DNA from 2 places in the Pseudoalteromonas sp. SD03 genome. Region 2 is predicted to be linked to the other one. Evidence: predicted binding sites of a transcription regulator. Region 2 holds the regulator's gene; the other holds the start of a gene.
What was found. Region 2 encodes NrdR, which represses ribonucleotide reductase genes. Its sites were predicted from a motif close to AAACACNANATNTNGTGTTT; they were not measured.

Region 1: the regulator NrdR is predicted to act here: its motif matches at 2,338-2,357, upstream of nrdA (class 1a ribonucleoside-diphosphate reductase subunit alpha).

What each region holds. Positions count from the first base shown of each region.
Region 1 is NZ_CP162514.1:1,707,100-1,711,536, forward strand. Features, by position in the region: gene nrdA (class 1a ribonucleoside-diphosphate reductase subunit alpha) at 1-2,215, opposite strand, end outside; gene ABZP26_RS07895 (HAD family hydrolase) at 2,627-3,307, opposite strand; gene ubiG (bifunctional 2-polyprenyl-6-hydroxyphenol methylase/3-demethylubiquinol 3-O-methyltransferase UbiG) at 3,307-4,017, opposite strand; gene gyrA (DNA topoisomerase (ATP-hydrolyzing) subunit A) at 4,196-4,437, shown strand, end outside.
Region 2 is NZ_CP162514.1:840,321-844,757, reverse strand. Features, by position in the region: gene ribBA (bifunctional 3,4-dihydroxy-2-butanone-4-phosphate synthase/GTP cyclohydrolase II) at 1-286, opposite strand, end outside; gene ABZP26_RS03930 (riboflavin synthase) at 315-968, opposite strand; gene ribD (bifunctional diaminohydroxyphosphoribosylaminopyrimidine deaminase/5-amino-6-(5-phosphoribosylamino)uracil reductase RibD) at 993-2,120, opposite strand; gene nrdR (transcriptional regulator NrdR) at 2,123-2,572, opposite strand; gene glyA (serine hydroxymethyltransferase) at 2,680-3,936, opposite strand; gene thrC (threonine synthase) at 4,205-4,437, opposite strand, start outside.

The DNA of each region.
Region 1 (4,437 bases), 870 kb from region 2:
AGGCGCCATCACGGGTGTTATGGTAGTACAGCGTTTTAACACCTAGCTTGTAGGCACCAAGTAAGTCTTTTAATAAGACTTTCATAGGTACTCTACCGCCTTCGTATTTATTTGGATCATAATTAGTATTTGCTGAAATCGTTTGGTCGATAAATTTCTGCATTATTCCTACTAATTGTAAGTAACCATCGTTTGATGGGATATCCCACAGTAACTCATAGCTATCTTTAAGGCGTTCGTATTCAGGGACAACTTGTTTTAAAATACCGTCTTTACTTGCTTTAACACTAATATGGCCACGCGGTGGCTCAATGCCATTGGTTGCATTAGATATTTGCGATGATGTTTCTGATGGCATTAATGCGCTCAGTGTTGAGTTACGCATACCGTGCTCTTTAATACTGGCACGTAACGCGTCCCAATCAAGATGAAGTGGTTCATCACAAATTTTATCTAAATCACGCTTGTACGTATCCGTTGGCATAATACCTTGTGAGTACGTTGTTTCGTTAAATTTAGGACAGGCACCACGTTCTTTTGCCAGCTCATTAGACGCTTTCATTAGGTAGTACTGAATTGCTTCAAATGTTCTGTGCGTAAGCGCATTTGCGCTGCCATCTGAATAACGCTTACCGTTTTTAGCTAGGTAGTATGCGTAGTTAATAACGCCTATGCCTAGCGTACGACGTCCCATAGTTGCATTTTTAGCTGCAGGTACTGGGTAGTCTTGGAAATCAAGTAAGTTATCAAGTGCGCGTACTGCAAGCTCGGCTAACTCTTCTAGTTCATCTAAAGACTCAATGGCACCTAAGTTAAACGCAGATAATGTACAAAGTGCAATTTCACCTTCTTCATCATTCACGTTGCTAAGAGGCTTAGTCGGTAACGCAATTTCTAAACACAAGTTAGATTGACGGATCGGAGCCACTTTTGAGATAAACGGGCTGTGTGTATTACAGTGGTCAACGTTCTGTAAGTAAATACGACCCGTGCTAGCACGTTCTTGAGCAAACATAGAGAACAGCTCAATCGCTTTAATTCGTTTTTTACGAATTGACTCGTCTTGCTCATATTTTACATATAGCGCGTCAAACTCGTCTTGGTCTTCAAAAAATGCATCGTAAAGGCCAGGCACGTCAGAGGGGCTGAATAACGTAATGTAATCGTCTTTAATTAAACGTGAGTACATGAGTTTATTAAACTGTACGCCGTAATCTAAGTGACGTACGCGGTTATCATCAACGCCACGGTTGTTTTTAAGCACTAATAAGTTTTCAACTTCTAAATGCCAAAGCGGGTAGAAAAGGGTTGCTGCGCCACCACGTACACCGCCTTGCGAACAGCTTTTAACCGCTGTTTGAAAGTGCTTATAAAACGGAATACAGCCAGTGTGATACGCTTCACCGTTACGAATAGGGCTACCTAATGCACGAATACGACCAGCATTAATACCAATACCAGCACGTTGAGAGACGTATTTAACAATTGCTGATGATGTAGCGTTAATTGAGTCTAAGCTATCGCCACACTCAATAAGTACACATGAGCTAAACTGGCGTGTTGGTGTACGTACGCCCGACATAATTGGCGTAGGTAAAGAAATTTTAAATAATGAAACCGCATCATAAAAACGTTTAATGTAATCAATGCGCGTTTCACGAGGGTAATCAGAGAATAAGCTTGCAGCCACTAAGATATATAAAAACTGCGCGCTTTCATAAATCTCACCCGTTACACGGTTTTGGACAAGGTATTTACCTTCAAGTTGCTTTACCGCTGCGTAGCTAAAGTTAAGATCGCGAGAATGATCTAAGTACGCATCTAGCTCATCTAATTCTTGCTCTGTGTAATCAACAAGTAAATGTGCATCGTAGCGTTTTTGTTCAACCATGTTAGTAACATGGTCAAAAAGACGCGGTGGCTCAAACTGGCCATAGGCTTTTTTACGTAAATGGAATACAGCTAAACGAGCAGCAAGATACTGATAATCAGGTGATTCTTTTGAGATCTGATCCGCAGCGGCTTTAATAATCGTTTCGTGGATGTCTTTAGTACGAATACCGTCATAAAATTGAATATGCGATTTAAGTTCAACTTGTGAAACCGAAACGTTATTTAAACCTTCGGCGGCCCATTCAATAACGCGATGGATCTTATCAAGATCGAGTGGCTCTTTACGACCGTCACGTTTGCTTACAGATAACTGTTGGTTCATAGCTTTGCCTGTATTCCTTGGGAATTAAATATTTTTGACCAATGCGTGCACCTAAAAAAGCGCAGTGCCTATTCGTTTATTGTTATTTTCACCGGTTTGGTGAATTTAATTGAATAACATTTAGCCACAATATCTGGTGTTGTTCAAATTAGAGATCACAAGATAGTGTGGTCTGGTATCTTTTGCAAGGGACAGAAACCGCTCTCATTGTGGATAACGTTGGGATAACGTAATTGTGTTAGTAGGCATTAACCTTTGATCAATCGGTTAAGTTGAAATTTGTAAAAATCAACTAAGGAAAGATTAAATTTACGCTTTTTTAAAATAAATTTTGTCTGCTTTTTTTATCATCAAGCTTTGCGTAAAAACTAACACAATCACAATATGTAGTGTTTATTAATTAACATGGCACTATATGTGGTTAAATGCATCTATAGGACTGTGCCAATTAAAATCCGCATTCCAAGCCAATGCCTCGTCAACACTCGGTACATATCCCCATAGTGCGGTTGCGGTGTGCATATTGGCTGCTTTACCTGCTTGAATGTCACGCTGCGCATCACCTATATATAAGCAACGCGAAGGATCAACACTCATTTGCTCAGCGCAATACAGTAAAGGAAGGGGTGAGGGCTTAGATTCAGCTAAGGTATCACCGCTTATCACAATACGTGCATTTTTTAATGCAGGAATCGCCTTGACTAAAGGATCAGTTAAAAATCCGGGCTTATTAGTCATAATTCCCCAGGGTATTGCTTTGTTATCAAGTGCGATTAGTAATTGCTCTATTCCTACAAAACATCGAGTATGGGTGGCAATATTGGCAGCGTATTGCGTGACTAGCTCATTTAAAAGTTGCTCTTGCGGCTGTTGTGCCCAGCTTTCTTTAAAACCAGCAGCCAATAAAGCGGCAGCACCGTTTGAAGCCGCGGGGCGATATATATCACTGTCCACTTGGGGCTGTTGATGATTTTGCAGCACGGTGTTTAGTGCGGCGCCTAAATCATCAGCGGTATCGAGTAAAGTGCCATCTAAGTCAAACAGCAATGCTTGATATTCCATTGGGACAATGGGGGTTTGAGAGCTTGCCATTACGCTAACTTCTCAAAATGCAGCATATAATTTACGCTTACATCATCATTCATTGTGTATTGCTTAGAAAGCGGGTTGTAACTTAAACCAGCACTGGCACGTACTTTTAAGCCAGCTTGCTCTGCCCATGCAATTAATTGTGCAGGTTTAATAAACTTTTTATGGTCATGGGTACCCTCTGGGACCATTTTTAACAGTTTTTCTGCACCGACAATAGCGTATAAGTAAGCTTTTGGGGTTTTATTAAGAGTAGAGAAAAAAACATCAGCCCCAAGTTTTGCTAATTTAGCCACCGCATGAATAATAGAAGCAGGGTCGGGGACGTGCTCTAACATTTCCATACAAGTGATCACATCAAAGCGCTCAGGGTGCTCATCTGCAAACTGCTCTGCAGGTACTTTTATATACTCAACGGGGACACTTGTTTCTAAGCTGTGTAACTTAGCTACGGTTAAAGGCTCTTGGCCCATATCGATGCCTGTTACGTTTGCGCCCATTCGCGCCATGCTGTGACTTAAAATGCCACCACCACATCCTACATCTAGGGTTTCTTTATCAAATAATCCTTTGGTTTTGTCTGCGATGAAATCTAATCGTAATGGATTAATTTCGTGAAGCGGCTTAAATTCGCCTTCTAAATCCCACCAACGTTCTGCGATGGCTTCAAACTTTGCTATTTCTGCGTTATCTACATTTTGATGTTCGGTCATAAAATACTTCCTCGTCAATCTGAGGCCATTATATAGGCCTAAATTGATAAATCGCAAAGTTTTGCGCCTGTAAATTAAAATTAATTGTGATAGCATGGTTACTTAGAAATAATAACAAACACTCTTAATACCTAATACTGGGTTGTTAAGAGCTGATACTGAAGGAATGTGATATCAAATGACTGATCTCGCCAATGAAATTCTGCCAGTCAATATTGAAGACGAGTTAAAAAACTCCTACTTAGATTACGCCATGAGTGTAATTGTAGGACGTGCATTACCAGACGTGCGTGACGGTTTAAAACCTGTTCACCGTCGCGTTTTGTTTGCAATGAACGAGCTTAGTAATGACTGGAACAAGCCTTACAAAAAATCGGCCCGTGTGGTCGGTGACGTAATCGGTAAATACCACCCACACGG
Region 2 (4,437 bases):
TAACCCCTTTTGATGCTTCAATCGACATAGTGAAATTAGTTGAGAATGCGGCACCATTATTTTTTACCATTAATGGTAAATCAAGCTGCGAGCAACGCTCTTGAGTCATCGTTAAACAAATTAGTCCACGGCCATGAGTCGCCATAAAGTTAATGGCTTCTGCACTAATGTGTTCAGCAGCAATAATTAAATCGCCTTCATTTTCTCTGTCTTCATCATCCATTAAAATAACCATTTTACCGGCTTTAATGTCATCAATTATTTCTTGTGCGCTGTTTAAATTCATAAGTTGCTCGTATAAGTTGTCAATGTCGTTATTTTATAAAGCCCGCTTTAGCGAGTAAGCTCATCGAAATATCTGAACCCGTAGGCTGCTCAGCCCCTCTAACTAGGCGCTCTAAATAACGTGCTATTTGGTCGACCTCTAAATTCACTTTGGTACCGACTTGAAAATCAGCTATGGTCGTTTGCCCGCTGGTGTGGGGCACAATCGTCAGTTTAAATTTATTACCTTCAACAGCATTAACCGTCAGGCTAATACCATCAATACAAACCGACCCTTTGTAAGGAATGTATTTCATTAAATTTTCATCGGTGGCTAACCAATATTCTGTTGCTCGCGCATTTGCATTAATTGCTGTGATAGTGGCAATACCATCTACATGGCCAGACACTAAATGACCACCGAGGCGCGAAACAGGTTGCATCGCCTTTTCTAGATTAACGGTTTGCCCTAATGCGTAATGTGCAAACCCTGTTAAGCTAATCGTTTCATTTGATAAGTCAGCACTAAAGCCGTCAATATGCTTATCAACAACCGTCAGGCAGACACCATTAGTTGCAATACTGTCACCTAACTTAACATCACTCATATCAAGGTTTTTACTTTGGATACGAATAGCTAAATCACCTTGTTTTTTTTGTAATAACGCAATTTTACCTGTCGCTTCAACTATTCCAGTAAACATAGTGCTACTCTTTATATAAAATGATTAATGAGCTTTTTTTAGTGCTGTGATACGTAAATCATCACCGATTGGCACACACTCATTAAAAGTTAAATTAATGGTATTTTGCATACTCATTAACTCTGGGAAATTTAGTAAACTTTTAGCATCGCTGCCCATTAATTTAGGAGCAATGTAAAAAACAAACTCATCAATTAAATCAAGTTCTGTCATTTTGCCAGCCAGTGTTGCTCCGGCCTCTAGCCACACATTATTAAACTGCAATTGGGCTAGCGTGTTTAACACGGCCAGTAAATCTACTTTATTATTATTTTCAGGTACTTCAATCTGTTTAACAAAATGAGGCCACTGATGCGATTTATCAACCTTGGTGGTAAATATTATCACCTCACTTTGAATTGAAAATAAGGCAAGATCAGGGGTAAGTCTATTTTGTGAGTCAATAACAACGCGAACCGGTTGGCGCAGTGGTAAATCAGTTGGTAAAGAATACGGTAACTCTTCTGGGCGCACATTTAATTTTGCATCATCCATTAATACCGTATCGGCACCGGTTAAAATTGCACAGTTTTGTGCTCGGTATAGTTGCACATCTTGGCGCGCAGCGGGGCCTGTTATCCATTTACTTTGGCCGTTTTTAAGCGCCGTTTTACCATCAATACTGGCGGCCATTTTGCAAGTCACAAAGGGTAACCCCTGCTCCATGCGCTTAAAAAACCCAAGGTTTAATGCGCGAGCTTGCGCTTCAAGTAATCCGTGAGCAACTTCTATACCAGCATCCGCTAAAATTTTCAGACCTTTGCCTGCAACTTGCGGGTTGCTGTCAACCATTGCGGCAATCACTTTTTTAACACCGGCTACTTTTAGCCCTTCAGCACAAGGCGGTGTTCGACCATAATGACTGCAAGGCTCTAGGGTTACATAAGCGGTTGCGCCTTTGGCATTTTCGCCAGCCATAGCCAGTGCGTTTACCTCTGCATGACCTTGGCCCGCTAACTGATGAAACCCTTCACCTATTACTTTATTGTTTTTTACGAGTACGCAGCCAACATTAGGATTAGGGGTTGTCGTAAAGCGCCCTTTTTTTGCCAGTTCAATAGCGCGAGCCATGTAGCGTTTATCATCCTCTGAAAACGAACTTTGCTTGGTCATTACTATTCCCCTAAGCGGGCTATTTCTTCACCAAATTCGCGTATATCTTCAAACGAGCGATATACAGAGGCAAATCTTACATAGGCCACTTTATCTAACTTTTTAAGCGCTTCCATAATGCACTCACCCACCAAATGGCTAGACACTTCGCGTTCGCCAGTGGCTCGCAGCTGCGACTTAATAATATTAACCACTTCGTCAACTTGCTCAGTGCTTACGGGGCGTTTTTCGAGGGCGCGAGTTAAGCCATTTAGTAACTTATCTTCATTAAACGGTTCGCGGCTGCCATCTTGCTTGATGACCCGTGGCATCACTAATTCAGCCCCTTCAAAGGTGGTAAATCGTTCGTGGCACTCATTACATTCACGACGTCTACGTACTTGGTGTCCCCCGCCGACAAGGCGAGAATCAATAACTTTAGTATCTTTGGCGGTGCAAAATGGGCAATGCATAACTGTGTGTTTCCGTTTTAAAAACAAAAAATGGCCGCTATTATAGCGGCCATTATCATAACAAAAATGTGTGCAGTTGTGATCTAAATTACTATTTTACTCTTGGATTAAGCGTAAACAGGTAATTTTGCACAAATTGCTTTCACTTTTTCTTTTACTTGCGCTTGTACTGACTCATCTTCGATGTTGTCTAGTACGTCACAGATCCAGCCCGCTAACTCTTTTGACTCTGCTTCTTTAAAGCCACGACGAGTGATTGCTGGTGAACCAATACGCAAACCAGAAGTAACAAATGGTGAACGTGGATCGTTCGGTACTGAGTTTTTGTTAACCGTGATATTCGCATTACCTAGGGCAGCATCTGCATCTTTACCTGTGATATCTTTATCGATTAAATCAAGTAAGAATAAGTGGTTGTCAGTTTTACCCGATACTACTTTGTAGCCGCGCTCTTGTAATACGGCAACCATTGCTTGTGCATTTTTAACAACTTGTGCTTGGTATGTTTTAAACTCAGGTTGAAGTGCTTCTTTAAATGCGACCGCTTTAGCAGCAATAACATGACATAAAGGACCACCTTGGCCACCTGGGAAAACAGCGCTGTTTAGCTTTTTGTAAATTTCTTCATCGCCACACGCAGAAATGATTAAACCACCGCGAGGACCCGCTAATGTTTTGTGTGTTGTGGTTGTTACAACGTGAGCAAATGGCACCGGGCTTGGGTAAACACCCGCAGCAATTAAACCTGCAACGTGCGCCATATCAACAAATAAGTATGCACCTACTTTGTCTGCAATTTCACGGAACTTAGCCCAGTCAACAATACCTGAATAAGCAGAGAAACCCGCAATAATCATTTTTGGTTTGTGCTCAAGTGCTAACGCTTCAACTTGTGCGTAATCAATTTCGCCAGTTTCTTCGTTAAGGCCATACTGAATTGCGTTGTATGTTTTACCAGAGAAGTTAACGTGTGAGCCGTGCGTTAAATGACCACCGTGCGCTAGGCTCATGCCTAATACAGTATCAAGTGGGCTTAAAAGAGCTTGGAAAACAGCAGCATTCGCTTGTGAACCGGCATGAGGCTGTACGTTTGCGTAATCTGTACCAAATAATTCATTTGCGCGGTCAATAGCAAGTTGCTCAACCACGTCTACGTGCTCACAGCCACCGTAGTAACGTTTGCCCGGGTAACCTTCAGCGTATTTGTTAGTCAGCTGAGAACCCTGCGCTTCAAGTACGCGTGGGCTACAGTAGTTTTCAGATGCAATTAACTCAATATGCTCTTCCTGACGTGATGTTTCTTTGCTCATCGCGTCAAATAACTCTGGATCAAAGTCCGAAATATTCATGCTACGTTCTAACATTGGGGTCTCCTGGGCAACGTGTATGGGTATTTTTTAGAGGCTTTATTGTACGCTTAAAACGACGTTTTGCCTACGCTCTTAAGTTGAGGATATTTAAACAGGGATTGAAACTATTTCACAGCATTTTGATGATGATATTTTTTTATAAACTAATAACAATTTTAAATGAATTTTATTTACTACATTTATATAGCTTATGCGCTATGTCTAAAGCGATGCATAAACAAACAAAAAAAGCGGCCTAAGCCGCTTTTATTATCGGCCTTTTTTAGGCAAGCTTTTTAAACAATTCTGTACGCAAAACAGCATAATCGTTGTGCATATCAGTGGCTAAACACGGTTTTGCTAATGCATCAGCTAACGGCTTTGGCATATCTAATTCAACATTAAGGATATCCTCAACGCTGTCTTTAAATTTGGCCGGATGCGCAGTCGCTAAAAAAACCCCCACAGCATCTGCCGCCTTATTTTCTACAAGACCTTGGTAAGCAATTGCGGTGT